Regions from separate parts of the Shewanella sp. DW31 genome, predicted to be linked through region 1. Evidence: riboswitches for the same ligand, from Rfam matches in the RefSeq annotation. Region 1 holds a riboswitch; the other holds the start of a gene.

The links. A riboswitch is a leader RNA that binds a small molecule or an ion and turns the genes downstream of it on or off. The one in region 1 is predicted to bind lysine.
Region 2: linked by a shared signal. The riboswitch ahead of lysC (lysine-sensitive aspartokinase 3) and the one ahead of GWI56_RS19505 (Na+/H+ antiporter NhaC family protein) in region 1 are both predicted to bind lysine.

What each region holds. Positions count from the first base shown of each region.
Region 1 is NZ_JADWMP020000029.1:46,667-62,020, reverse strand. Features, by position in the region: gene tsaA (tRNA (N6-threonylcarbamoyladenosine(37)-N6)-methyltransferase TrmO) at 1-249, opposite strand, end outside; gene rcsF (Rcs stress response system protein RcsF) at 442-822, opposite strand; gene GWI56_RS19530 (amidohydrolase family protein) at 901-2,247, opposite strand; gene GWI56_RS19525 (amidohydrolase family protein) at 2,247-5,336, opposite strand; gene GWI56_RS19520 (H-NS family nucleoid-associated regulatory protein) at 5,553-5,945, opposite strand; gene GWI56_RS19515 (electron transfer flavoprotein subunit beta/FixA family protein) at 6,256-7,005, shown strand; gene GWI56_RS19510 (FAD-binding protein) at 7,006-7,932, shown strand; lysine riboswitch at 8,028-8,224, shown strand; gene GWI56_RS19505 (Na+/H+ antiporter NhaC family protein) at 8,304-9,872, shown strand; gene GWI56_RS19500 (M3 family metallopeptidase) at 10,006-12,156, opposite strand; gene GWI56_RS19495 (cytochrome c3 family protein) at 12,360-14,459, opposite strand; gene GWI56_RS19490 (thymidine kinase) at 15,001-15,354, shown strand, end outside.
Region 2 is NZ_JADWMP020000001.1:327,127-342,480, reverse strand. Features, by position in the region: gene GWI56_RS01450 (BON domain-containing protein) at 1-56, shown strand, start outside; gene GWI56_RS01445 (site-specific DNA-methyltransferase) at 810-1,499, shown strand; gene GWI56_RS01440 (hypothetical protein) at 1,549-1,944, shown strand; gene GWI56_RS21655 (DUF6575 domain-containing protein) at 1,941-3,224, shown strand; gene GWI56_RS01430 (hypothetical protein) at 3,272-3,532, shown strand; gene GWI56_RS01425 (class 1 fructose-bisphosphatase) at 4,056-5,048, opposite strand; gene GWI56_RS01420 (S9 family peptidase) at 5,315-7,639, shown strand; gene arcA (two-component system response regulator ArcA) at 7,730-8,446, opposite strand; gene GWI56_RS01410 (DUF3293 domain-containing protein) at 9,035-9,469, shown strand; lysine riboswitch at 9,570-9,744, shown strand; gene lysC (lysine-sensitive aspartokinase 3) at 9,895-11,250, shown strand; gene GWI56_RS01400 (succinylglutamate desuccinylase/aspartoacylase family protein) at 11,252-12,385, shown strand; gene GWI56_RS01395 (zinc transporter ZntB) at 12,483-13,448, opposite strand; gene GWI56_RS01390 (YacL family protein) at 13,645-14,019, shown strand; gene GWI56_RS01385 (response regulator) at 14,111-14,740, opposite strand; gene narQ (nitrate/nitrite two-component system sensor histidine kinase NarQ) at 14,733-15,354, opposite strand, start outside.

The DNA.
Region 1 (15,354 bases):
ATTGCCGCCTAAACGCGGCGGGCGCACTGTGGTTTTCCAACCTTGGGCAAGATTCTCATGGAAGCAAAACAGTAACCAGAGATGTGAATATTGCTCTATGCCACGCACCGCATCGATATGATTCACATGGGGTTCGAGTTCGACATAACCACGCGCTTCAACAAGTCCGGGTTGTCTTGGAATGCCAAATTTTTGTTTATAGGGTGTGCGGCATGTTGCCACTGCGATAATTTGGTTGGTAAATGTCATGCAAAAAATTACCTAAAGGGTAAGTATAACAACCGCCTAAGTTCATCATTCTAAGCTCATTATTAAGGCCCATCTTTGTGTGCTAATAATGCAGCGTTGGTCATGAAGCGTTAGCCATTAAGCGGTTGATAGGGGCAATCTTAGAACACTATAGGATCACGCCGCGAGCAGTATGCTTAATATGCGTGAGGCTTACTCTGTTGTAGCCGTTTTTACTGCTTGACCAACGCATAATGCACGGCTGATACAACCTTGGGCAGCTTCTTCAAATATGACACATTGCTTGATGATAATGCCGTTAGCCCCTTTATCTGCTGCATTGCGACGGGCTTCGGTTCTGGCGTCGGCAAGTGATGCGGGCGCACCGTTGGTATCGGCCTGACAGGACTCACCTTCGACCAATCCTTTTAATTCATAATGGCCTTTCGGTAAGGTATCGCCTTCATAAAGGATGACATCGGATGCCTTGAAATAGTCATTAATCGCCTCACTGTCCAAATTACTGTTAAAACTGTAGTCGCTTGCACAGGCACTGAGCAGGAGCACTAATGCACTTGAGAGGATAATTTTCATGGTTTGACCTGAGGTTGAGGAGAAAACTGCGCAGCCTCGGTAGGCTGCGCTGATGCGATATTATTATCTGAGTAAATTCTACCGCTTAAGGTACTTTTGATAAAGCTGCTGATGGCGATTATTCAGATCTATCTGCCGTCCTTCAATCCAGATAGCCTCAATTTTATTGGTCATAGGGTCGAGAATGTCCCCCTCGGACAGCACGACACTGCCTTGGTATCCCACCGCTATCGCACCTAAATCTTCCACACCTAACAGTTTTGCGGCATCTAAGGTGATGGATTTCAGTGCTTGTTCAGGCGTTAAACCATAGGCGGCGCTGTAACCTGCGGCGTAGGGGAGGTTACGGCTATTCCAGTCCGATGAGAACCCAAGGGCGAAGGGAATACCTGCATTGGCGAGTAAAGATGGGATCTTAAAGGGTAAATCGACTGGCTCATCTTTACGTTTAGGCAGACTCAAGGTATGAGGGTAAATGACCCCAGCTTTAACTTCCCTTAGGCTTGAGTCCAAACGCCATGCATCGTATCCGCCGACAATTACCAGTTTGAATTGGTATTTTTTCGTCAAGGCGATCACTTGCTCAATTTGGCCAACACTGTCGGCATGTGCAAACAGTGTCGCTTTGCCTTGGTATAGCGGCAACATGGCATGCCAGCGCAGGTTGTTGGTCGCGGACTGCGGATCTTCATCCTGGTTTTTGTCTTTACCGTTGGCCTTATCACTTAAGAAATAGCGATAGCCATCTTCAAAGGCGATATTGAGCTTGTCGATTGCCTGCTGATTTTTCTCGATGGCCTTGGCTTTCTCTTTTTCATCTTCTGGCATGCGTTTGATTTGCGGCCAATAGACATGGAACTGTCCAGCACTTGGCGTCAGCGCATCTTCAATCGTCCATGCATCGAGATCCACCAGTACTGATTGTCCAGCTAACCCATCACCGCTCGGGACGATTTGTGCGTGGGTAATGCCGTTGTAACGTATGGTCGGGATGAGCTCCGAATCCGGATTATAGGCTGTGGCCGTGCTGATCTGCGGATTGATATAACCTACCTCGGCGTTATCAACCGTTGGGCGGCTCATTTCAATTTCGACTAAGCCTAAACTGGTGTCTAGGGCGATTAAGCCCGGATATAAATGTTTACCGCTGGCATCGACGACTTGAGTGTCACTGATTTCTGCGGTTGCACTGTTGATTTGGCTGGTCAGTTGGGGCCCAACGGCCGTGATCTTGCCATTTTCAATTAAGACGTCTGTGTTGCTGAGCACGCCTTGACTGACTGTGTGCACAGTGGCGTTTTTAATCAGTACGCTGCGGCTTTGTTTAGGCGTAGGTACGATATCATTGGCCATAACTGGGGCCTGCGTGATGCAAATTGCGCCGAGTAGCGCCACAAACAAAACGGTTTTAGATAAATGTTGCATTATTTGGCTCCCTCATGAGCGTGGCCCCATGCTTGATAGTGGGTGTCGCAGTGCCACTGTGGCTCGTTGAGTGGCGTGACTTTTTCACCCGCTTTAGTTTGGTCATCACTGCTGAGAATTTTTTGGATAAGTGCGGCTCGCTCGTTCACCACAGCTTGCTGGGCAATTTGGTCTTGGTCGCGGTCAAAATAGCGTTTTCCTTCAACCCATGCCTGTGTCACTTTGGCGTAAATCGACAGTGGCTCTGCGTTCCACAACACGACATCGGCCATTTTTCCTGGAGTAAGTGAACCCACAAATTCATCGACTCTTAATTGCTTGGCCGGATTGATAGTGACCATGTTCCAAGCATCTTCCTTCGACATATTGCAATACATCATAGACTTAGCCGCTTCTTGGTTGAGTCTACGCTGCATTTCATAATCGTCTGAGTTAATGCTGGTGGTCACCCCCTTGTTTTGCATCAGGCACGCGTTTTGCGGAATCGCATCATACACCTCAAACTTATAGGCCCACCAATCGGCAAAGGTCGATGCGCCAGCACCATGGGCAGCCAGTTCACTCACCACTTTGTAACCTTCGAGCACATGGGTAAAGGTTTGTACTTTAAAGTGATAAGCCTCGGCTAAGCGGATAAACATCAGGATTTCTGACTGCACATAGGAATGAATGTGCACATCACGCTGCTGATTTAATACTTCGGCGACCGCCTGCAGACGATAACTTGGACGCGGAGCGACGGTTTTCTTTTTATCGCTGGAGCGCAGATTATCATAGGTTTTTAACGCCTTTTCATAGGCGATAGCAGCGTCGAAGGTTTCTTCAAATAACGCTTTTACTCCCATGCGAGTCTGGGGGAAGCGCTGAACAAATTTCTCACCCCAGTTACTCTGTTTGACGTTTTCACCTAAAGCAAATTTGATACTGGCGGGCGCGTTAACAAATTTGAGTTGTTCGGCTGGCTCGCCCCATTTCATTTTGATCAGTTGTGATTGGCCACCGATAGGGTTGGCGCTACCGTGGAGTAATTGCGCGCTGGTGACGCCGCCCGCTAAGGCGCGATAGATTGAAATATCGTCGGGATTAATAATATCGCCAATGCGTACTTCAGAGGTAACTGCGTCTGTTCCTTCGTTAGTACCGCCATTAATGGCGATATGCGAGTGTTCATCGACTATGCCGGCGGTGAGGTGTTTACCTGTTGCATCGAGGACTTGATAACCTGATGGTGTACTTAATTGTTGGCCAATTTTTTCGATGCGGCCATTGGCCATCAAGAGATCAGCATGTTCGAGAATGCCTTGCTTATCCGATGTCCACAGGGTGGCATTTTTGATGTGCAGCTTCTCCACCTTAGGTGCTTCGCTCAGTCCGTAAGCAACGTTAGGGAAGGTGAGGTGACTCACTAGGCTCGTGTTGGCTTCATTCTTGGGAGCATGATTGCTTGCTTGGTCTGCTTTTTTGAGCTTTGCAGTTTGAGTCATAGCGACACCGGCAACATTTGTAGTGCGACTTTTTGCATCGACCATACGACCTTGAATGCCGTCATCGGCCATCCACAGCGTAAAGCGGCTAAGGCCATTAATGCCTGCGGCGCTCAAATCGGCAGTAAAGCTCAATCTCCCGTTATCATCTAACTTAAGTTGAGTGAGTAAGATACTTTGTTCGCCACTGCTTAAATTGCCTTGGATGTTGGGTTTATCACTTTTACTTTCATCATGTAGCGATAAATCTAGCGTGAGGTTATTGAGGCTTAATTGGTAATCTCCCAGTAATCGTGCTTGGGGAAGTGAGCGCAGACTTTGCTCCTGACCTTGCAACCAAACACTGTAGATCTGGCCATCTTTAAAGATATTGCCTTTAGTGATAACAAAGTCAGCCATATAACCGGGCGCGAGTTTACCGGTAAAGTCGGCGGTGCCTGTCATCTCTGCGGCTTGGGTGGTGAGTGCCGCGAGAGCGTTTTCTTCACTTAAACCTTGGGCAATGGCTTGGCGTAGGCGCGGCCAGAAGGCATCGGTCTTAATCCCAAACTGCGTTAACGCAAAGGGGATTCCTGCGTTAGCTACCGCCGCAGGGTTGGTTGGTGCACGTTCCCACTGTCTTAAATCCGCCAGTGATACTTCACGATCAGCGTCATCTGTGCCGACATCGGGCGCCTGCGGATAGTTTAAAGGCAAGATCAACGGATAGTTCAGCGCCTTTAACTCATTGATGCGTGAGTATTCTTGACCATTACCAAGTAGGTTGGCTGGCAGTTTATGTTCTTTGAGTAAATGGGCTGCACGTAATTGGTCGTTGAGATTTTTGGTTTCAAAGATAATTTGCTTATCGGCTAAATTATCTAAACGCTCAAAGGCGATATTAAATTCGACTTGATTGTTTATTGCGCCATTGGCAGGTTTGTTTTTATTTTGGTTATACCAATTTGCATCGGCAAAGGTTTGCCTAATAAGTGCAATGCTGCCCATTAATGATGAGGGATAATCTTGTTCAGACGAACCTTTATCAAATGCCATAAAAGGTTGACTGCGGGCGCGATAAATCACTTCATTAGCCGTTTTGTCTGCTAATGAAAGGCTGACACCCGTCCCACGGAAGATACCGTCGAGTTTGCTACTTTGCACACTGGTGAAACCATTATTAATCCACTCTTTTGCGCGTTCTTTATTGGGGTAAATGTAATTAAACCATTCTTTTTCAGAATGAATTGCACCATTTTCCGCATTACCACCGATACGCTTTATATCATAGACGGGGCGAGTGAGCTTAAGTTTGGGATATTCGAACTCAATCCCATAATCAGTAAAAGGATCGATAAATCCGGGATAAATTGTATAACCACTCAAATCGATTCTAAATGCGCCAGCGGGAATGTCGTTGTGCTCAATAATGGCTTTAATTCGATTATTTTCAATTAATAAAGTGGCATCGCTTAAACGCTTTCCCGGGGCAATAATTAATTCAGCATGGGTAAATGCAGTGAGTTTACTGGATGTTGTTCCAGTATTGAGTTGGGCAAATGTTGTTTGTGATACTAAGCTAGCGATTATGCTGCAGCTTATCATTATCTTATTGTTTATCTGCATTATTTTATTCAATCGAGTGAGGGTGAACAAAGAGTAACTGAAAGCAGATGTAAATACTAAGGCTGAATTGTAACGTAATTTGAGCGGGAGTGAGGTGCGGAATTAACGGCTGTCGTTTAAGTTTGAAACGATTGATGGATATAAAAAAGCTCGCAAATAATGCGAGCTTTTATGCAAACTGGTGTTGGCAAATTAGCGCCATCACACTTGGTTGGATTAGATTAAGAAATCTTCCATAGAACGACCTTTGTTGATCTCGTTCTTAAATACGGTAGGCATACGGCCTTGGCCAGTCCATTGAACCATTTCACCGTCAACTTCAATTTGGTATTTGGCTGGACGAGGAGCGCGTTTCTTTGCAGCAGCTTTAACAGCTACGCCACCTAAGTCATCAATTGATAAACCAACGGCTTCCATTTGTTGACGGATTTCTTCAATCTTAGCATTACGAGCTGCCATGGCTTGTTCTTCTTCCTCAGCCATAGACTCGCGTTCTACTAAAATTTTATCTAATTTGTCGGCTAAATCACGTAACTCTTCAACGCTAAGTTCTTTTACTGCAGCTTTAAAACGACGGCCGTGAGTTAATATCTCTAAAAATTCGCTCATATCTATTTTCGTCCCACTCTATTTTTAATACAGGATAATGGTGAACAACACCTAAATGATAGAAACTAATATAGCTCGAATCAAATAAAATTATGCGTTTTAAGGAAATTAAATATTATTTATTTTTTGAACTTTTCTTATTCCCTCAAATAAGTGTCCAAAAAAGTGGCCGTTGCAGCGGATTAAAAAATACAAACAGGCGTTTGACTTTGGTTGACGTTAACGTTAACAGGACGTAAAGTTGCTCTATCCTGCATTGGTATTAACCAATGTTTTGTCCATGTACATGAAAGTGTAGGAAGGAAACCCTATGAAAGTATTGGTGCCCGTTAAGCGCGTTGTTGATGCCAATGTGAAGGTCAGGGTCAAAGCTGACAATACAAGTGTTGACACTGCAAACCTAAAAATGGCGTTGAACCCTTTTTGTGAAATCGCAGTAGAAGAAGCGGTTCGTTTAAAAGAAGCGGGTAGCGCTACTGAAGTGGTTGTTGTCAGTATTGGTAATAAAGCCGTGCAAGAACAACTGCGTACCGCGCTTGCATTAGGCGCAGATCGTGCAATTCATATCGATACTGAAGAAGAGCTCGTGCCAGTGTCTATCGCCAAATTGCTCAAAGCGGTACAAGACAAAGAACAAGCAGAGCTGGTGATTTTTGGTAAGCAATCCATCGATGGTGATAATAACCAAACTGGCCAAATGTTTGCCGCGTTAATGGATATGCCACAGGCGACCTTTGCTTCAGAAATCAAATTAGAAGCGAATACATTACAAGTCACCCGTGAAATTGACGGCGGCATGCAAACTCTCAAACTGCCTTTACCTGCTGTCGTGACCGCCGATCTACGTTTGAACGAACCCCGTTACGCTTCATTGCCTAACATAATGAAAGCCAAGCGTAAGCCATTAGAAGTATTTACTGTGGCAGACTTAGGCGTGACGTTAAAGAGTCACCAAACGATTGTGAAGGTCACTCCGCCAGCTGAACGTAAAGCGGGCATCATGGTAGCGTCAGTAGCTGAGCTAGTTGAAAAGTTAAAAAATGAAGCGAAGGTGATCTAAATGGCCATTTTAGTATTAGCTGAACATGATAATGCTGCACTGAAACTCGATACGGCAAAAATTGTTACCGCCGCCCGTGCCATAGGCGATGAAGTACATGTCTTAGTTGCGGGTCACCAATGTGGCGCGGTTGTCCAAGCGGCACAGGCACTACAAGGCGTTAGCCAAGTACTCGTTGCCGATGCCAGCGTGTATGAAGCGCATTTAGCAGAAAATTTTGCCAAATTGCTGGTGGACTTAGCGCCAAACTATGGTCACATTCTGGCCTCGGCTTCAAGTTTAGGTAAGGACACGCTTCCGCGCGTTGCGGCATTATTAGATGTCGCGCAAATCTCAGAAGTCATTACTGTTGTCAATGCCGATACCTTTGTGCGCCCTGTGTATGCGGGTAACGCCTTAGCGACAGTGCAAAGCCATGATGCCATTAAAGTGATGACAGTGCGCGCCAGTGCGTTTGACGCTGCGCCAGAAGGTAACAGTGCGGCTGTGACGACACTCGATAAAGTGTTTGAAGCGAGAACTCAGTTTGTTTCTCAATCGCTGACAGTTTCTGCCCGTCCAGAGTTAGGCAATGCTGGCATTATCGTATCTGGCGGCCGAGGCATGGGCAGTGGTGAAAACTTCGGTATGTTAGAGCAACTTGCTGACAAGCTCGGTGCAGCCGTTGGCGCATCACGCGCTGCAGTTGACGCAGGTTTTGTGCCTAACGATTTACAAGTGGGTCAAACCGGTAAAATCGTTGCGCCAAACTTGTATATTGCCGTCGGTATTTCTGGCGCGATTCAACATTTAGCCGGCATGAAAGACGCTAAAGTCATCGTTGCAATCAACAAAGATCCTGAAGCGCCGATTTTTCAAGTTGCCGATTATGGACTCGTTGCAGATCTGTTTGAGGCGGTTCCTGAGCTGATTACAAGTCTCAGTTGATTTTATCTGTGATCTAGGTCACATTAAGTGGCTTTGCGGTAGCATCTGCTAAGCCGCTTATGTTTTTATGTGCCTCACGCCCGTGCAAGGGCGTTCTTAGAAGTAGAGGCGCGCCAAATATTAGTAGTGATCAGTAGGGTGATTCCGTTGATCGATTGCGAAAGGATTTGGTGCCGAAGTGGTTCGATTTATCACGATCAACTGCTGGGGTTGTACCTAATAGGTGCAGCACTGCCATAGTATTTTCCGATATGGATATTGGGAATAGTTACTATGGAGCGCTACTGATAGGACAGGTGACCTTGGGTATCTATTGCCTTTTCCCACCAGTTCAGTCGCCCTCCATTCGTATTTAACGAAGATAATAATCAATGACTGTTATGAATTATGCCGATTCGGCACTTTCCTTGTTGCCGCCTGCGGTGGCTATCGTGTTGGCGATCTTGACTCGCCGTGTACTGCTTTCTTTGGGGTTAGGTATTTTAATTGGTGCTTTATTGCTCAATCAATTTTCACCTTTAGCAACGGGTGAGTTTGTATTTAATGGCGTTAAAGGGCTTTTTTGGACTGATAAAGGTCTAAATTCGTGGAACTTATATATTCTCGGTTTCTTAATTGTACTGGGAATGATCACAGCGTTAATTACCGTAAGTGGCAGCGCGCGTGCTTTTGCCGATTGGGCTCGTTTACATATACGTAATAAACGTGACGCTAAACTATTGACCATGTTTTTAGGTTGCGTAGTTTTTATTGATGATTATTTCAATAGTTTAGTTGTTGGTTCGGTCGCTCGACCTGTTACCGATCGTTATTATGTTTCCCGCGCTAAGTTAGCTTATTTATTAGATTCTACTGCGGCGCCTGTGTGCGTTATATCTCCAGTTTCGAGCTGGGGCGCTTATATTATCGCACTCATTGGCGGGATATTAACTGCCCATGGTTTTGCTGATACGGGTCATTTGAGTATTTTTATTCAAATGATCCCGATGAACTTTTACGCAATCTTCTCCTTGTTATTATTACTTTTTGTTGTCTTTATGGGACTAGATGTTGGGCCAATGCGTGAGCATGAGCTCAATGCCCAACGTGGTAATTTATACGATGAGTCTAAAGGATTACCGCCTGGGGCGAACGCGGATTTACCTGAAGCCGAAACCGGTAAGATTTTAGGTCTGTTCCTGCCGATTACCGTGTTGGTATTTGCAACCCTCTATTTCATGATTAACAGTGGCGCTCAAGTACTCGCGGCGGAAGGGATTGAATTTAATATTATTTCTGCTTTTGAGAAAACCGATGTCAGTTCATCACTTTTCTTTGGTGCATTAATTGGTCTAGCGGTTTCGCTGATATTGAATTTAGTGCAAGGCGTTGAGAAATTGATGATAGTCAAAGGTATAGTGCAGGGCGCTCGCTCTATGCTGCCGGCGATTTACATCCTGTTATTTGCTTGGACAATCGCAGGTGTGATTGGTCAACTCGAAACCGGTAAGTTTATGGCGAGTTTAGCAACAGGAAATATTCCGTTCGCGTTTTTACCCGCCTTAATGTTTGTGCTAGCAGGTATTACCGCGTTCTCAACTGGTACTAGCTGGGGTACGTTCGGGATCATGTTGCCGATTGCTGCTGATATGGCGATGGGAAGCCACACTGGCATGATGTTGCCTATGCTTGCCTCTGTGCTGGCGGGGGCTGTATTTGGCGATCACTGCTCGCCAATTTCCGACACGACTATCTTGTCGTCAACGGGCGCCAGTTGCCACCACATCGACCATGTGGTGACTCAGCTACCTTATGCACTCATTGCGGCGTTTATTAGCTTAGTGGGTTATGTGGCACTTGGATTTACCGAGTCTGTTGTCGCGGGTTTAGTGGCTTGTAGTGTGGCATTTGTGATCAGTATTATCGTACTTAAAATCAAATCTAAAGGCGCAATTAGCTAGACGTTAATTGAAACCTTTCACTGCAAACGTTCACGACAAATAAATCAGCCAGCATTATGCTGGCTGATTTTTTGGTTAAGGCTGAGTTTGTCTTTATCTCTAGCCTATCGCATTAAGGATATCAACTCTTAGCTTAGCGTGCTTGATCTAGACCGCGGCGTTTAAGTAAGCCTTCTGTGGTAGGCTCTTGTCCGCGGAAGTTTTTGTAGGCGTCCATTGGCGCTATGCTATTACCCACTTCACGGATCGTTTTGCGGTACTTCATGCCGATTTCACGATTGAGCCCGCCTTGGGTTTGTACATAGGCAAACGCATCCGCCGCTAAAATCTCACTCCACATATAAGCGTAATAACTTGCCGAGTAACCGCCGGGGAAGGCGTGGGCAAAATAGGTCGACTTATAACGCGGAGGTACGGCACTGATGTTTAAGCCGTGCTTTTTCAGGGCATTGGCTTCAAAGGTTGGTACATCTTGCAGCGGGGTATCTGGGCTTAATGAATGCCATTCCATGTCTACTAATGCAGCGGCCATGTATTCCAGTGTGTCAAAGCCTTGGTTGAAACTGCCTGATTTCAGTAGTTTTTGCAGCAGTTCATCGGGAATGGGTTTGCCCGTTTCGTAGTGTTTCGCGTAGTTCGCTAACACTTTTGGATGGGCGGCCCAATCTTCTTCAAACGTCGATGGAAATTCAACAAAGTCGCGTGAAACCGAGGTGCCCGCCAGACTTGGATAAGTCACTTTAGAGAACATGCCGTGGGTGCCGTGACCCATTTCATGGAACATAGTAGTGACTTCGTTATAGCTGACGAATGTGGGTTGACCTTCGGGCGCTTTCTTTATGTTCATCACGTTGACGACCACAGGTTTAGTGCCTTCGAGGAAGGATTGACCGACGAACGAACTCATCCAAGCGCCACCACGTTTACCTTCACGGGCAAAATAGTCGGCGTAGAAAATGGCCATGCTTGAGCCATCGGCATCAAACATTTCGTAGGCTTTCACATCGGGATGGTAAACCGGTAAATCTGGGCGTGGTTTTAAGGTGACGCCATAGAGTTCTTTGAGTGTGTAGAATACGCCGTCTTCGAGCACACGGTTAAACTCGAAGTATGGGCGAATGCTATTGGCATCGAGGGCGTATTTTTCTTGGCGAACTTTTTCTGCGTAAAACTCCCAGTCCCACGGTGCCAGTTCAAATTTCCCACCGGTTTTAGTGATCATCGCTTGAATGTCGGCCGCTTCTTTCTCTGTGTTAGCAACTACCGCAGGCACCATTGAACCAAACATGCTGTAAACCGCTTCGGGGGTTTTGGCCATTTGCGGTGCTAATCGATAACTTGCCCAGTTTTCATAGCCTAATAGTGTTGCGCGCTCGGCTCTGAGTTTCGCTAAACGAGATACGAGTGACGCAGTTTCGTTTTCACCAGTTAAGCCACGGTTCGCTGAGGCTTCCCAAATACGCTGGCGTAGCTCACGGTTTTCCAGTGATGCCAACACAGGTTGGCGAGTGGTGTTGGTGATGTTAATCAGATACTTGCCATCGTGACCGGCCGCTTTGGCATCGTTCGCGGCTGAAGTGATTTCACCGTCGGTTAATCCTGCAAGTTCACTTTTTGAATCCACCACAACGGCGATTTCTTTGGTTAAGCGTAATAAACGCTGAGAAAACTCATTCGTTAGTGTTGATTGTTCTTCATTTAACGCGCGGATTTTAACTTTTTGTTCATCGGTAAGTTTAGCCCCAGCCATGATAAAGCGTTGGTGATATACCTCAACCAAACGTACCGCTTCTGGGGTTAACCCTAAGTTAGTGCGGTCGTTATAGATGGCTTCGATACGGGCAAATAGCGCTGGGTTTAAGTTGATATTATCTGAGTGGGCCGCCATTTTGGGCGCCATTTCGCCTTGGATTTTACGCAGTTCTGGATTGCTATTCGACCCTGCTAAATTATAAAACACGCTTGATGCACGGTTGAGTAGGGCGCCGCTTTTCTCCATAGCCACTATCGTATTATCGAAGGTTGCTGCTGCCGGATTATTGGCTATTGCGAGAATTTCTTGGTACTGCTCTGCCATGCCTTGCTCTAGGGCTGGCGCGAAGTGCTCATTCTTAATGAGGCTAAAATCAGGGGCTTGATATTGCAGGTTACTGGCTTGGAACAGCGGGTTTTGGGTTTGTACCGAGATAACGTTAGGTGCTTTAGTTTCTGTGCTGCTGCAACCTGCCATGAATCCGGCGGTGAGAGTGGCGCCGATGGCGATGGCAATAAAACTTTTACGCATAATTGAGTGACTTCCTTTGAATTGTTGTTTTTTTAGGACTGTAACGTTAGTAACTTAAATAGGGCTGAAAATGGCTTGTTATCGGGAATGTCTAAGTAAAAAAGGAGCCTCGCATTAGCGAGACTCCTTTGGCTATTTCCTTGCAGGGAAAATAGGTACCGCTTTTTACTTACTTCTTAATCACGCGATGATGAGATGATTAATTAGCGAGTAAACTTGTGGTATTTATCAATACCAGAACTTCTACCTGTGTCATGACATACTGCACAAGATTCAGAGGTCGGTTGTTTAAACCAATCAGCCACACTTGGTACGCTGATTTCACCACCGTTGCTTGCCATATGCGCCTTAGCAGAATCGCTAGTGTGGCAGGCATAACAGTTAGCGGTGACAGGACTGGTCATTTTGTTACCTGGTTCAAGAATGTATTGATTGGGCACTTTGCCTAAATCAATCGCTTTTTCGTGACAGGCAACACAGCTAGTTGAGGCTTCAATTGCGCCTGCACCGTTTGCGGTTTGCGCTTGAGTTCCATCAGCTTTAACTTCACCGACTTTAGCGCCATTACCCCAGTGCCAGCTGTGTACCATAGGACCAAAACCAGCGCCTAAGGCTGCTGATGTACGTGCCATGCCGTTGTCATGGCAGGCGATACAAGCATTACCACCTTCATCGAAGGCACCATTTTTGTGGAACGCAGTGGCATCGTTGTGACAAGTAGTACAGCTGTTAGTACTCGCTATCTCACGACGTTCGAAGCCAGAGACCTTTTGAGTGGTGACAGGGTTAACGACATCTGAGTAAGCCGTAAAGGATATACCCATAGAACCATCATAACCTGTCGCTCTTAGGCTACCATTACTTTGGTAACGTTGATTGCCATCATATTCCATCCAACCAGCGGTACTGAATGTCACGCGGGCAGAATAAACATAGTTAGCATTCACTGCGCTGATATCCGTCAGTAAATGACAGATATTTTTAGTGCCGTCAGTGTTGTAACCATAGTAGTAGTTAGTACGGTTACCTGGGCGACCCACTAAGCTGCCATTTTCATAGGAATGTAAATAAGCACCCGCATAAACTACGGGTTTCTTAGCGTCATATACTAGCGGGCTAGAATAGTTAAAGTTGTCTTTAATGCTAAAGACGTTACCATCGGTGTCTTTCACTGTCAGCGTTGTACACCAGCCTGGGGCGGTTACTGCTGCCGCAGCACCTGTCGGCGCATAGTGGTCTGTCTTGGTAGAAATATCATCTACTTTAACAGGTGTTGATAGACTCAATTTATACTTAGCGCGAATCGTTTGGCGTTCGGTTATACCCGCTTTGCTTTCGTGCATAATGCGCAGATCCGCACCATTACTTGGGATAATAGCCCCTGGTACGCCACCACTGTCATGGCAATCAATACAACCGGGTCCGGCTACGTTGATGTTTTTAGGTGCTTCAACGTGACAAGATGTACAGTTTTGTACTGAAAAGTCTTTAGTAAAATCTTGGTGATTGATATGACCAATTTTAGATAGGGTGTTTGTCGCATAGCCACCCGTAGAGAAACCTTCAGCATTGACAACTGCGCGGCTAACTGAACCGTGACACACTAAACAGCCTTCCACGAAGGTGACTTCACTGTCCATGCCAGTAGCGACATAGCTTGCATGACGACGAGGGCTTGTTGAGTAGTCGATATGGCAAGAGTAACAACTATCAGTTGTGGTTGAATGGGTGCCTTCAGGTTTGTTAACGACCAGAGGTTTAGAGGTCGCAATACCATTATTACCACCGACACGTAACCAAACGATACCTTCAGTGCTTGGATTAACCCCTTTCATTGGTACTTTAAATTGGTAATGACCATCAGCTAAAGCGGTCAATTCAGCGCCGACGGTTGCTTGAGTTGCTTCACCGCCAATATGGACGTTATCTGCAACACCATTTTTATCAGCTTCGGTGCGGTTAGTGATGAAGCCTTTATCTGTTAGTGCCGCCACTTTGGCTTGAGCATTTAACAGTCCGTTGATTAGGTTATTGTTTTCATCTGTAATTTCAAATTCGTAAGTGATACTGCCTTCGCCAAAGCTATAGTTGATCACTTTGACGTTAGTCATAGTAGAACTGGTGACAGGGGGCGGTGTTCCAGGCTCACCGGGTGTTCCAGGTTCACCGGGTGTTCCAGGGATACCGGGCGTTCCTGGTGCTCCATCTACACCATCTTTACCATCATCGCCGCAGCCAACAAGGGCGCCAGTTAGTGCTAAGGCAACTAAATATGCCAGTTTTCTAGAGGTGAAAATTCTCATCATAATCTCCATTTGATCCAATATGCGAATAAAGGACGGAGTGGAGCACTAAAGTTTGCAGGGTAGATTAGTGCTTTGACCGTTGGTCTCAATTTGCAAGCTATCGAATACTTTTCTTTTTTTAATTGAGCACGTTTTGTCTCGAATGAAATATTACTGTTAACGCTATGTTTATTTTTTGAGCGCAAGCCCATTTATACCTATTACTTTGGAGGTAGATCGCACTTTTTAAATTTAACTTTTACTAATTTTTCCTTATGAAACAACATTTAAGTTTCAGTTAAGCTTTCATTAACAATTGAACGGCATCGGGGCGTTTTTTATGTTTTTTGCAGGGAAGAGTATTAAATGAAGTGGACTAGAAATATTTCAGGAGGCGATTGGGGATTAAAATGATTGATAAGTTGGTGTCATTGCAGAATTTCATGATAAAAGCTTAGCGGCTGCTAGTGTTCTGATGTGAAGCGCAATGTTAGACTAGCGCTCAATTTGGCTCTGGTAGCAGACGCGTAAGCGCTAACGTTTTTAAAGGGTATAAGTCTTGGCTCAATTGTATTTTTATTATTCGGCAATGAACGCGGGTAAATCCACTTCCCTATTACAGTCATCCTATAACTACCGTGAACGCGGTATGAATACTTTGGTCATGACAGCCTCCATAGACGACAGATATGGCAAAGGTAAAGTGGCCTCACGTATTGGCATTGAAACCGAAGCACAGGTATTTAGTAGCCAAGATGATTTAACTCAAATGATTAGCGATGTGCATCAAGCTACGCCATTAAGTTGTGTGCTGGTGGATGAGTGTCAGTTTTTGAGTAAAGAACAGGTTAAGCAGCTGACGCATGTGGTCGATAATATTGATATTCCTGTACTCTGCTATGGCCTAAGAACG
Region 2 (15,354 bases), on a different contig from region 1:
TGACGGCAGCAACCTCTGGTGTGCACTCGGTAAATAATCGGTTGGAAGTAAAATAGCAATGTCAGTAAAGCTGCCTGTTTGATGTATTCAATTGACAGACGACAAACAGGAGCGGCAGCTCTTATCTGGCTTTAATTCACCGCTTATGCCACAAAATACCAATCCCCGCCAACCATGCTGCGGGGCGTTGGCCTTCTTGATTTATAAAATATGTGAGTCCAGCTATGGTCACTCACACTGGCCTTGCGGCTGCTGTGGCAAATTTGTGCTTTGGAGTTTGTACCTGTCGTGATTTTCTTTGCGCCACATTTCGCACTTGCTATGTAGCTTTGGCTTTGTGGTCTTACGACCGAGGTGAATTAAAGTCGTGGGGCTTCACCCCACACCCGACCAAAAGGGGAAAAACGCCTGTTCCCCTTTTGGAAATCCCCCGGCGTCCCTAGCGAAGTTACATGCATTGGTTAGTGGCTTCGTGCTTATTCAAAAATAGCTAACGCTTCCGATGGGGCATCCCTTCCCCACGAAAGCTACGCAGACGTCCTGTCTGCGTCACGCTATTTTCTTCAACGCCCTTCAGCAACTTCGCAGGGGAGGGTGAACTTCTATGATTAAGGTGTTATTTGCTAGTTTTTTTAAGCAAAAGGATTTTTGGTGCTCGCTTTAGCATCGTTGTTAAACTTAAGATGACTATATATTCTTGATGCCTGTGGGATTCTTCTTCAACACTTTTGTATCATTCCAAGTTATTCAGTACAAAGAGTGGATAAAGTGTGTAGAATACTGTTTTTATGTACAGTCTGGAGACTGTTGTGACTGAAGATGAATTGGTTGAAGATCTAATTATTGGGCATGAGGATGCTGTTAGTTTTTTGAAGAAACTCCCAAGTGCAAGTATTGATCTTATGATCACTGACCCTCCATATGAGTCATTAGAGAAACACCGAAAAATAGGTACAACTACAAGACTCAAAAATAGTTTATCTTCTAGTAATGAATGGTTTGAGATATTTCCAAACTCCCGATTTGAAGAGTTATTTGAGGAAGTTTACCGTGTTTTAAAAATGAATAGTCATTTCTACATGCTGTGTGACCAAGAAACAATGTTCATAGCAAAGCCGATTGCTGAATCGTATGGGTTTAAGTTTTGGAAACCCATAGTATGGGATAAAATGAAGATTGGAATGGGTTACCATTATCGAGCGAGATATGAATTCATACTATTTTTTGAAAAAGGAAAGCGAAAGTTAAGTAACTTAGCTACTCCAGATGTTTTGGCTGTTCCTAGGGTTTATCGAGGGTACCCAACAGAAAAACCTGTTGATCTGATGAATATACTGATAGCTCAGAGTTCATCCGAAGGACAAGTTATCTGTGACCCATTTATGGGCTCTGGTTCTGTTGCCATTTCTGCTATTAAGCTTTCAAGACGATTCTGGGGCAATGACTTATCCGACAATGCTGTGAAGCACACGTTAGAACGTCTTAAATTACTTGAATAAATTGCACTTTTATAGTAAAAACAATTTCATATATCTAAGGACGGAAAATATGAATCAAGCAGTCTCTGAATGGCCAACTTTTTATCCCCCTAATACGCCTCCCGCAGATGCAGTCATCACTTTTGGCACGGCGTTTCGTTTAGTTACTAATGATCCTCCTTTAAGAGAGGATTTTTGCTCCACATATGAAGAGTCGCCTAAAAGACACTTTCCTGATACTCAAAGCTACCGTCTAGCTTGTGGTACTTCTCATTTTGCAGAGCTTAAAGACATCCAGAAAAAAAGAAATTTGTTTCCCAAGCTCAGAAGTAAAAAAATTGCTGAAGGGCAGCTTCACAGCTCTTTGGGGGTTATGCTACCAACATTTGAACCAAGTCACTTTACCGTTTGGTATAGGTACACCTCAAATCCTCAAGGTGTATTTAAAGTGTTGGAGTCAGCATGATTGATGTACTTCCTAAAAGTTCTTATTTTGGTACATTAGAAATTGTAACCGTCTACGAGTATTACGATGGACCACGATTATTTAGTGCAGTTAATAAAGTTGGTAGCTATTATATTGCTTTTTGGATAGATTCTAATGATTTATCTGATGAATGGCTATATGCACCAATCTCTCATGAGAGATTACGCAATCTAGAGGCAGGGTGTATCAAGTTACGAGATATATTTACGTATCCTGATGACTTACTATTTAGAGTAACTACATATTTTGAGAATTCATTTCATTCTTCATTGCAGGTGCTACCTCTTACTGATTTAACAGATGACATTCTTCCTCCAAGTGATTTCTACATTGATGTTGCTGCTGAACACTCGAAAACTATTTGTTCAATTAGCCAAGAAAGTTTCTTAGTTTCAGAACTTTATATAAAACGAGCTAGTGGTCGAGATAATCCGAATATTAGAACTGTTGGTAAAGTTTCTGATGCATTTGGTGGACTTTACAAAGCAGTCCTTAGTAGCTTGTCATTTAAAGATAAAGCATTAACTCCCATTGATGCTAGACCTGGTTCATTTATCTTAAGGCTTAAAGCTCCTCATATAAAGGAATGTCTTCCACGTGTTATTGAAGTCTTTCAAGCTCTTGATAGCGATGACCCTTATTCTAAATTAATTGAAATGTGTGTAGATACGGGCACTGTTGAGGAGTTTTTAGAAGAGGTGATCGATGGTGATGTAATAATTAAATTCGGATTAGAAGATAACTATGAAGCCGAACTTAATATTTCCCAAGATAAAGCAATAAAAGCTCTTGCTTTAATAAAAGATAGCTCGTCATCATATGTCTCTAGCTTATATGTACCACAAGCAAATGATTTGACAAAAGTTTTTAAAGTGGTTTGCTTGAAAGCTAATGGCGAATTCATCACTCCTGAAAAATTAGGGCTTACTACTGATAGGCAAGTTATCTATTACATGCATGCAGCTAGAATGCTTGGTCTACTTTCAAATAATAACTCAATAAATTCAGCCGGATTTCAATTTTCGGCTTTAAACGAGTCAGAGAAGATGCTTACTGCATCCGTTTATTTTGAGAGCAGTAGATGTGGGTGGGCTTGGCTAAAATGGTCAGGGAAAACAAAGTTGGAGCAACTCGATCCTCATACAGCGGCTGATTTTCTGATAGACATGTGTCCATCATTAAGTGAAAGTACTGCAGTGAGGAGGGCTAAGACGCTTGCTAAATGGCAACAAGACATGGTAGCAGTTAGACGAACATAATAAAGTTTTACTTATTGAAAAGTATATTATCTACAGGCGGATTTAATATGAAATTAAGCAGTAAAGCTAAGTTGGTTTTGAGTTTGTTTAACGACAATATAGGTGGAAATTTGTCTCGGGAAGACATAATTAATGCCACTAACTGGGGCGAGGCAACTGTCGACACTTATATAAATAAAAAGTGGGTTAATTTAGTATTAGAGCCTCTAGGTAATGACAATTATAAGGTTATTTTGACTTCAATTATGGCTGAAGATGAGTTTTATGATTTACAGACACAAGTACATCAATTAGTCAGAACTCAGTAAATCGTTTAACTTACTTCTAAACTTCCTGTTGTTGTTAAAATTAGTTCTTGAGTAAAAGAAATATAAAGATTGGGCAGGCTTAACTCTCTTAGGATTCACTGCCAACACCGAGGCTACAGAAGTTCACTATCCCCTCGGAGTTGCCGCAGGGCGAATAGACAAATTGCGTGAGTCTCGGCATGGATGCCGAGCTAGCTTTCGCAGGTGCAGGGACGCATCCTTCGGAAGCGATAGCAAATTTGGTAATGAGCACAAGGGGCTTTCAACTCCGTTGGGGACGTCATGGAGCATCCAAGGAGGATAGGACGAGCAGTCCTCCTTGGTCGGGTGTGGGTTGAAGACCCACGACTTTGATTCACCTCGGCCGTTAGGCCGCATAAACTCCAAATGTGAAACCAATCGCTAAAACTTTACAGATCCCTGATTTCGCAATCACAACTCAAAATGTCGCATTCAGCGACAACAAAAAAGCCACTATAATCAGTGGCTTTTATATTATAAATCAGCAGCTAAGCGATTCGGCTTACTCTATATTTGGTTCTTCACTGTAATCAATACCATGATAGCTCAGGCAAGCGTCAACTTCGTTGCTGCTACCTAAAATCACGGCAACACGTTGGTGAATTTGTGTTGGTTGAATATCCAAAATGGTTTCATAACCGGTAGAAGCCTTACCGCCAGCTTGTTCGACTAAGAAAGCCATTGGATTGGCTTCGTACATCAAGCGCAGTTTGTACGGTTTTTTAGGATCTTTATTGTCGGTTGGGTAAGTGAAAATACCGCCACGGGATAGCACGCGGTGCACATCACCGACCATGGCCGCAATCCAGCGCATGTTGAATGATTTTTCGCGTGGGCCAATTTTACCGAGCAGTAAATCGGCAATATAGGTTTGCATTGACGCTTCCCAAAAACGTTGGTTCGACATGTTAATGGCAAATTCGGCGGTGTCTGCGCTAATACTCATGGCGGCGTTAGTCAGTAAAAACTCATTGGTTTCGGGGTGTAAAGTAAAGAGTTGCACACCTTGGCCTGTGGTTAATGCCAGCATGGTCGATGGACCATAAAGTACATAACCTGCAGCTAATTGCGCTCGGCCAGATTGTAAAAAGCTAGTTTCAGTCAGCTCGCCAGCAGGGGCTGGCAGGACGGAGAAAATGGTGCCGACTAACGAGTTGATATCGATATTAGATGAGCCATCGAGCGGATCGAAACACACCAGATATTGACCATTTTGGCTGACTTCAACCACATGATCTTCTTCTTCCGACGCTAAACCGCGCACTGTACCGTCAGCTTTTAATGCATCTTTGAGCATGTCGTTGGTGATGATATCCAGTTTTTTCTGGGTTTCACCTTGGACGTTTTCTTGCTCAGTCGCGCCTAACACGCCTGCAAGCGCACCGTGGCGAACGGCATGGCTAATGGCTTTTGAGGTGTCGGCTAAGGTTAAAATTAGGTGGGAGAGGGAGTCGTTCACTGCCTGTGAGGTCAGGTGCTGGGCCAGAGTCTGCATGTTATGTCCTTTAGAGGTTCAACAATGAGGTCAATTTCGTTATTTGCCGCGAATGATAACTCAGTTAGTCGACAATTTCAGCGATGTTGCTGATGCTTTTAGCGAATATTAAGGCTTTTAGGGATTATTTGGATTGGGCTTGGCGCAAGGGCCTAATTTGTATCGGCATATTGCATGCTATTTCTATTTATAGGCGGCCTCTGGCACAATGTCGGCTTGTTTTTAATCGCTGACATCTTAGGCGATTATGTTTCCAAGGAATAATAATGATTAAAAATAGGTTAACTTGGTTCCCTGCGTGCTCACTTAAGGTGCGCGCCGTTCCCCTACTGATAGCGAGCCAAATGGCCATGATTTCGACAGCTATGTTTTCAATTACCCCAGCTTATGCAATGGAAGGCGGCAAACTGCCACTGACGATTGAGCGAATGAATGCCTCGCCCGCATTAGCTGGCACTAGTCCTCGAGGTTTGAAATTGTCACCCGATGGTCAGCGTGTCACTTATCTTGCGGGCCGTAAAGACAATCAAAATTTTTATGATCTCTGGCAGATGGATGTAAAGACGGGCAAATCTAGCCTATTGCTCAATGCCGAGAAGTTGGCAAGCAATGAATTATCCGATGAAGAAAAGGCCCGCCGCGAACGCCAACGTATTTATGGTGAAGGCATTATGGAGTACTTCTGGGCCGATGATAGCCAAGCGCTATTAATTCCGGCTGCTGGTAATCTGTATTATTTCTCATTAGTGGATAACAGTGTCAGCCAACTTCCCATTGGCGAAGGGTTTGCCACAGATGCGCGCTTATCGCCCAAGGGACATTTTGTGTCTTTCGTGCGGGATCAAAATCTGTATGTGTTAGATCTGGCGACCAAAAAACTCCAAGCTATGACAACCGATGGCGGCGGGGCGATTAAAAATGCCATGGCCGAGTTTGTCGCTCAGGAGGAAATGGATCGCATGACAGGTTATTGGTGGGCGCCGGATGAATCGGCTATCGCCTTTACCCGTATTGATGAGTCCGGTGTCGAGCAAGTAACCCGTAACGAAATCTATGCTGACGGTATTAAACTTACTGAGCAGCGCTATCCCTATGCCGGCAAAAACAATGTCGACATTGCCCTCGGTGTGGTCACGTTAAAAGATAAGGCTATCAATTGGGTGAAGCTGCGCGAAGATCATAGCGAAGAGAATAGTGCAGACAAGAGCAAAGATATTTACCTGCCGCGGGTCGATTGGTTGCCCGATAGCAAACATTTATCGTTCCAGTGGCAGAGCCGCGATCAACATAAGCTAGATTTGCAACTGGTGGCGTTAGATTCACTGACTAAGCCAAAAACCTTAGTGAAAGAACGCAGTAACGCTTGGGTGAACCTCAATAACGATCTGCACTTTTTAAAACAACAATCGGCTTTTATTTGGGCATCTGAGCGTGACGGCTTTAATCATCTGTATCTTTTTGACTTAAAAGGCAAACTTAAAACCCAATTGACTCAGGGCGAGTGGGCTGTCGATGCGTTGGAATACATAGATGAAACCGCTGGTTGGGTATATTTCACTGGCCGCAAAGATACGCCAATCGAGAAACAACTTTATCGCGTGCCTTTAGCGGGTGGCAAGGTTGAGCGGGTAAGCAAGCAAGCGGGCATGCACGATCCTGTGTTTGCCGACAATCAAAGTGTGTATCTGGATTATTTCAATAGCTTATCTCAGCCACCGCAGATCAGTTTACACGGTGACAAGGGCCAGCAACTGGCTTGGGTTGAGCAAAATGAAGTCAAGCAAGGCCATCCTTTATATGACTATGCGGGTCTGTGGCAAATCCCTGAATTTGGTAAACTAAAAGCCGAAGATGGCCAAGTGTTACAAACCCGTTTATTCAAACCTGTTCCCTTCGATGCGAGCAAGAAATACCCTGTCGTAGTGCGGGTTTACGGTGGGCCGCACGCACAGTTAGTGACTAACAGCTGGAGCGAGCAGGACTACTTTACCCAGTATCTGGTTCAACAAGGCTATGTGGTGTTCCAGTTGGATAACCGCGGCAGCGCCCACAGGGGCACAAAGTTTGAGCAAGTGATTTACCGTCATTTGGGTGAAGCTGAAGTCAAGGATCAAAAAGTGGGAGTGGACTATTTACGGAGTCTGCCATTTGTCGATGCCGATAATGTAGCAATTTACGGCCACAGCTACGGTGGTTACATGGCCTTGATGAGTCTATTTAAGGCGCCAGATTACTTTAAAGCCGCGATTTCGGGCGCACCTGTAACCGACTGGCGCTTGTATGACACCCATTATACTGAGCGTTACTTAGCCCATCCTGAGGGGAATGAAAAAGGTTATGAAGCCAGCAGTGTGTTCCCTTATGTGAAAAACTATCAAGCGGGTTTGTTGATGTATCACGGCATGGCCGATGATAACGTCTTGTTTGAAAACAGCACTCGGGTTTATAAGGCGTTGCAGGATGAGGGCAAACTGTTCCAGATGATCGATTATCCTGGATCTAAACATTCGATGCGTGGCGAGAAAGTGCGTAATCACTTATATCGCTCACTGGCCGATTTCCTCGATAGGCAGTTGAAAAACGCCAAATAGCAGGCATAAAAAAAACCAGATCCTAGGATCTGGTTTTTTGTGAATCGATTCTTATCAAACCAATTAATGCGGATGTCGCTTAGCGGGCGATTAGCCTTCTAAGTTACCGCAAAAACGATAGCCTTCACCGTGAATAGTCGCGATGATTTCTGGCGTATCTGGCAAGCTTTCGAAATGCTTACGGATACGACGGATAGTCACGTCTACAGTACGATCGTGTGGCTTAAGTTCACGGCCAGTCATTTTCATCAGTAGATCGGCACGAGTCAAAATTTTGCCTGGATTTTCAACAAAGTGCAGCATAGCGCGGAACTCGCTACGTGGCAGTTTGTAAGATTCACCCTGTGGGCTCACTAATGAACGGCTGTTGATCTCTAAGCTCCAATCATTGAAGCGGTAGTATTCTACTGAGCTCTTTTCTTCGACTTCAGCGCCAGCGCTGTTGACACGAGTCAGAAGGTTACGAGCACGAATCGTTAATTCACGTGGGTTGAACGGCTTGGTAATATAATCGTCCGCGCCAATTTCAAGTCCAAGAATTTTGTCGACTTCGTTGTCACGACCTGTCAGGAAGATAAGACCGATGTTGTTGATTTCACGTAGTTCACGTGCCAACAATAGACCATTCTTACCTGGCAAGTTAATGTCCATAACGACCAAGTTAATTTTGTTTTCCTGCATAGCCTTATGCATTTCTGCGCCATCATTGGCCTCAGTTACCACATACCCTTCTGCCTCGAAAATACTTCTCAGCGTGTTACGGGTAACGGCTTCATCTTCAACGATCAGAATGTGCGGATTTTGCATATTATTTACCTAAATTTTAATCAGTTTATACTAACCAATAAGAGCAACTTACTTCGGGCTCTTATATTCATAAAAGCGTTGATACTTCCTTGAACTGCTTTGTGCTCAAAAGGAAAATCTTTACGGTGACATCTATATCTGGATGTAGATTAAGTGCACGTTTAAGTGTAATACGAGAAAACGTAATCAGTACCAACTTCGATAAGCAATAGTTAGAATAAGTTCCTTAACTATTGTTTTTTTTAAATGTTTAAAAGACAAATCAAATGTAGAACAGATTTTAAACAGATGCCCGGTCAGTTCACGTTACTTTAAGCGATATATGTAACAAACTGTATTGAACGATAAGCATCTTGCTCAATCTGTTTCAACTCACCAGTACGTACATTGTACTCGTTTTAGTCATTTGTTAACAAATGAAATGTTAACAAATTTTAGGTGAGCAGGGGTTTTTACCATGATATTTACTTTAGCTATTGATTAGTATAACTAATGTATTTCTTATTCCTGTGAGCCAGTTCACGCCTCTTTGGATTTTACAATCACTCTGCTACACTAGCTTGGGTTCATTTTTCGACTAGACTACCAATGGACAATACGACTCAAAATTTGTGGCAATGTTACCAAGCGCCGTTGTTTTTGCTGACTCAAGCATTATCCTGTGATTTTTCCTTTGCTGTTATTACCGCTCATAATCCCGCTTCAAAGCTTCTCTCTCCTAGCCAAAACCGTTTACTCGATCGCCAACTTCTCCGTGAAATTGAATTACTCGGTAGCCCTTATCGTGCTTTAGTGGGCGCAGCACCGGATTTATCCCACATGGAAAAAAGTTGGGCCGTGTTTATCGATAGAACGATGGCATTGCAATTGGGTAAGAAATTTAATCAATATGCGATTTATGTTGTCGAACAAGGGGATGTGAGCTTAGTGCCTTGCATCTTGGATGGACATGATGAAGTGTGTTTAGGCAAATTTAGAGATTATGTGCAGCTGGTATACGAGCTACCCGATTTGAACATTTAGTTGTTTTCAAAAGATTTTATTTAAATTGTTCATTTGTTATGAAATTAGCATTGACTTCATTAGGGGTTTATTGCTACTTTTTTCGTCCCTTTCCTAGGAAAGGAACAGAAGAGGAGCGTTAACTAGGTAGTCGGTCAGAGGAGCACAAACTCCAGCGATGACTGATGAGGGAGATTAACGCCGAGGCATAGATATGGTTGCTGCATGTTTATGTCGGTCGCTCAGGCTGAATCCTGACGATTGTCACCTGTAATTGGTGGAGAGCTTCTGGTGACGATTGCTGTTTCCCTTCTTTTGGGGTGCGTTATCATTGAGCACCAGGCTCTTCGAACGAAGTCAGTTCGGAGTGTGATCATGTTAGTTAATCAATATCTTATTCAATCTGCATTTATTTGTTGCCCTACGTGTTTCACGGAGGTGCGCTAATGTCCCTCGTTGTCGCAAAATTTGGTGGCACCTCAGTCGCCGACTATAACGCTATGAATCGCTGTGCCGACATAGTGTTAGCTAATCCTCATTGCCGTTTAGTCGTGGTCAGCGCTTCGAGCGGCGTGACAAATCTACTAGTAGAATTGACCCAAGAATCGATCAACGACGATGGCCGATTACAGCGATTAAAACAAATTGCCCAAATTCAATATGCGATTTTAGATAAGCTCGGTCGTCCTAACGATGTGGCCGCCGCATTAGATAAATTATTGAGTCGCATGTCAGTATTGAGTGAAGCGCTTGCATCACAACGCAGCAAAGCGACTATGGATGAGTTGTTGTCCCTCGGTGAGCAATGTTCTTCGGCGTTGTTTTCGGCGGTGATCCGTGAGAAAGGTGTCAACTCAAGTGCCTTCGATGTGCGCCGAGTGTTACGTACTGACAGCCACTTTGGCCGAGCCGAACCTCAGGTCGAGCAGATTGCGACTCTAGCTCGTGATTATCTACAGCCACTATTAGCGGAACAAGTGATTGTCACGCAAGGCTTTATCGGTGCCGATGAAGCGGGACAAACAACAACGTTAGGTCGTGGTGGTAGTGACTATTCTGCTGCACTGTTAGCTGAAGCGTTACGCGCCTCAGCAGTAGAGATTTGGACCGATGTTGCGGGGATTTATACAACCGATCCACGTCTTGCGCCCAATGCCTTTCCGATTGCCGAGATCAGTTTCAATGAGGCTGCCGAGATGGCGACCTTTGGTGCCAAGGTATTGCATCCAGCGACTATTCTTCCTGCCGTTCGTCAGCAAATTCAAGTGTTTGTGGGTTCAAGTAAAGAGCCTGAAAAGGGCGGGACTTGGATCCGTCATCAAGTGGAAGATGCGCCCGTATTCCGCGCTGTGGCTTTGCGCCGCGATCAAACCCTGTTAAATCTTCACAGCTTGCAAATGCTGCATGCGCAGGGCTTTTTAGCGGAAACCTTTGCGACATTAGCGCGACATAAGATCAGTGTGGATTTGATTACCACATCAGAAGTGAATGTGTCTCTAACCCTCGATAAAACTGGTTCAGATTCGAGTGGTCAAGGTCTGTTGAGTGAGGCATTGCTGCAAGAATTATCACAGCATTGTCGTGTGCGAGTTGAAGATGGACTGGCCTTAGTGGCGATTATCGGTAATCGCATCGCGACGACGCCGGGTATTTGTCGTCGTGTGTTTGAAGTGTTAGAACCACACAATGTTCGGATGATTTGCCAAGGTGCCAGCCCACATAATCTGTGCGTGTTAGTGGCAGAATCGGAAGCGGCGCAAGTGGTTAAATCGCTGCATCAAAATCTGTTCGAAGGCGTTTAGTATGTTGCCGACAACATCGTCTCTGCAAATCGGGGAGCTTGCCGCAGGGCAAGCACTCACTTTGCCTATCTACCATTTCAAGCCGAGTGACGATAAGGCAACTGGCCCCAAAGTGTATATTCAGGCCAATGTCCACGGTGCTGAAGTACAAGGTAATGCGGTGATTTATCAGTTGATGAAGCAGCTTGAACACTGTGATATCCGCGGCGAAATCACCTTAGTGCCATTGGCGAATCCACTCGGGATCAACCAAAAAAGTGGTGAGTTTACCCTTGGCCGATTTGATCCTATTACGGGCGCGAATTGGAATCGTGAGTATTTGAATCATGCAATCGATTTGCCGACTTGGTATGGCGAACATGCCAAGCTGAGTGATAGCGAGCTGCTCCAAGCCTATCGCAGTACTTTGGTTGAAGCCTGTCAGCAAAAATTGCGTCATGAATGGGGCATCACCACGGGTCATAGACTTGCGGTTAACCTGCAGATTATGGCCCATGGCGCGGATATAGTGCTCGATCTGCACACAGGTCCTAAGTCTTGTAAGCACTTGTATTGTCCTGAATATGACTTAGCTGCTGCGCAGTTTTTGTCGATCCCTTATACGCTCATTATCCCCAATGCCTTTGGTGGCGCCATGGATGAGGCTGCGTTTTGTCCTTGGTGGCAATTGAGTGATTTTGCAAAATCACAAGGGCGCGATTTAGGGGTTGCAGTGTCAGCGTTAACCTTGGAATTGGCGAGCCAAGAGCGCGTCTGTCTTGAGGATGCACTGGTTGATGCACAAGGGATTTTGGCATATTTAAGCCACCGAGGCGTGATCGCTGAAACCGTTGCACCCGCTAAAATGCAGCGCTTTGGTTGTTATCTAAAAGACTATAAAAAATATCACGCGCCAAGTTCTGGTTTAGTGGAATACCTTGCACCTGTGGGTGAGCCATTAGCTGCGGGGCAGCCCTTAGTGAATTTACTGCGTATGGATTTATACGGTACGGCGGATGAGCTAAAGACGGTCAGTTTACCACAGGACTGCGTGCCGATTTTGCACTTTGCTTCGGCGTCAGTGCACCAAGGGACTGAGCTTTATAAAGTGATGACCAATGTGTTTGAGTTGCCGACATTCCAGCCTAAATCATAAAAATTAGCTCGTAAGCATTAGCTCATAACAATTAGCTTAAGGGACTGAGAGAAAACAACGCCAATCCTAATCGATTGGCTTTGTTGTTTTAAGGTGGCTATAACCACTTAAATCGATAAAACAGCGCCATTTGCAGGGCGACGAGTGAGATTAATATGCCGCAGAAGGTGGCGAAGGCCCAAGTGTTGTCCGCGCCCGGTATCCCGCCAATATTGACCCCAAGTAAGCCTGTTAAAAAGCCCAACGGTAAGAAGATTGCTGACACTAAGGATAAGAAATATAAGCGTTTGTTGAGTTGCTCCGATTGCTGACTGAGTAATTCTTCTTGAGTTACATTAGCCCTATCGCGCAGGGCATCGAGATCTTCAATGGTGCGGATAAGTTTATCGTTTGTTTCCCTCAGCTTGAGTCGCTCAGTATCTTTAAATAGGCTGAATTGCTCGGAAATCATTTTCGAGAATGCTTCGCGCTGTGGGGCTAAATAGCGGCGAATGGCTACAGTTTGACGGCGCAGTTCGGCGATATCGGTACGTAAATCTTTCACATTGCCTGAGACGACTAGTTCTTCTAAATCAGAGAGCTGTTCTTCCAATTTATCAATAAACTCGACTTTACGATTGGTCAGTCGCTCGCAGATTGCGACGATAAAGTCCCCCGTAGTTGTAGGCCCATTGCCCTCAAGGATCAGCTCGGCGACATCTTTGACCGACTGTAACTCGCGATCGCAGGTGGAAATGATCCGCTGTTTATCGGCATAGATACGCACGGCCACCATGTCTTCTGGAGCAGAATTGGGGTTGAGGTTAACGCCGCGTAATGCGAGTAATATGCCTTCACCTGTAATCACAGCACGGGGACGAGTGTCTTGGGCGAGTAGGGCATCACTTTCGACCTTAGGCAGACCGCTATTGAGTATCCAGTGGCGTGCCTTTTTATTACGATAGCGAAGGTGTAACCAGAGGAGGCCATCCTGAGGATCCCATTTTTCGATCTGTTCTAGGCTCAAGGTGGAACCCGCTTGGGCGCCGCTGAGCACTAAACTGTAGATAAACCCTTCGTGCATATCGCATTCCATTTAACTTTCAAAATCATCCAAACAAACTAACTGATTTTGTCATGAAAATGAAGTCAGTACTTATGCTTAACGACATGAGACAAACGTAAATTGACATAAATTTGATGTGCTGAGTGATGCAAGCAACTTAGCCAAGGATAGGTTAAAATTAGCATTAGTAGACTTAGATCAAAGAGACAATAAAATGGAATACGAATTTCGGCGTAACAGTTTAACTGGCACTTTTTTGGCTAGCTTTAGCATGGATCATGAAGTGCTTGGGCAATGGTTTACGGAAGAATTAGGGACTGAGTTAGCTAAAATTCAGCAAGTGTTGGGTGTGATAAAAGAAATTCAAGCCGATAAACGAGGTTCATGGCGTCTTGTTGGTAATGATTTTACCTTAGAGTTAGAGCGTGAACAGGCGCGAGTCTTTGCCAATACCTTAGGCTTTGAACAAGAATATGAATTGGAAGAAGCTATGTCACTCTATGATGCTGAGTCAGAAGCTTATTGTGGCCTTGAGGATTTTGAGCAGGCGTTACTGAGTTGGCAGACATTTATCGAGAAAGGTCTGTAATCATTTATTTAATCTCTATTTGATAAAAACATAAAGGCAATCATGGGATTGCCTTTATTGTTTGCGTGATACCAAGCTCATTTTCGTATCTTTAATTATTAAGGTAGCGCACCGCCATTTCGGTTCTCGATTTAGCATTGGCTTTACGCAGTAGGTTTTTCACGTGCACTTTAACTGTGCCTTCACTAATGTGTAAATGCTCTGAAATCATGCGATTACTTAAGCCTTCCGCCAGTTGCTGTAGAATTTGCAGCTCCCTTGGGGTTAGGCTCGAAATCCATTCTTGTTCATCGGTCGCATCTTTAAGTTCGTAAAGGTATTCTTCGACTTCATCGCTGATCACCCTGTGGCCAAGCATGGCATTTTTGAGTTTTTCGAGCAGCAAATCTGGCTCAGTATCTTTAAGCAAATAGCCGTCTGCTCCAGCGCGAAGTAAACGGATAACATCCTGTTTTGCATCTGAAACGGTGAGAATTACTATGCGTGAGGTAACACCTTCTTGGCGCATGGCGTTGAGGGTATCTAGGCCTGTCATGCCTTTCATATTCAGATCGAGCAATATGATGTCGGGTTCATCGGTGACCACTGCGGTTAATGCGTCTAAACCACTACCGGCTTCGCCAAATAGGCTGAAGTCAGGATCTGAAGCGATGAGCTGGCAGATGCCTTTGCGCAAGAGGGGATGGTCATCGACTACCAGTACGGAATAAGGTTTACCCATTTGAAGGCTCCTGTTGAGATGGGAAAATAAGCGTCACTCTAGTGCCACTTGACCCTTTGCTGTGCTGCACAAGGTTTAGTGGGCTGTTAGGTTTGAGTGCGTCGTCTTGTGCATTGCATCCTTGCTCAGTCGTGGTTGCCATAGCAGGTTTAAATCTCTTTAAATCATTGTCGCTGAACACGACTTTACCTGAAAGCTTACTGGCTCGTTCATGCATTATACCTATGCCAAAATGTTGATCTCGTTCTTTTAAATGTCCAATACCTATGCCGTTATCACAAACATCAATATTGACCATACCCTCGTCATCCTTATAGCAATGGATGTTAATGAGGCTGGCCTCGGCGTGTTTGATGGCATTTAACGTCGCTTCTCGCGTGATCTGCAGTATGTGGATGTGCTGCTTTGCCTCTAGCCATTGTGGCGCAAGTTTATAGTCTAAGGTTATCTTTATATTCGTCTTTGTCCTGAGTTGCTCAAGCATAGCCTCTAAAGCACTTTTTAGATCGGGTTCTTTAATTGTGAGCCTAAAGGTGGATAGTAACTCCCTGAGTTGCACGTAGGCAGTGCTCACTCCTTCGTTGATTTCGGTTAACTGCGCCTCAACGATCGGG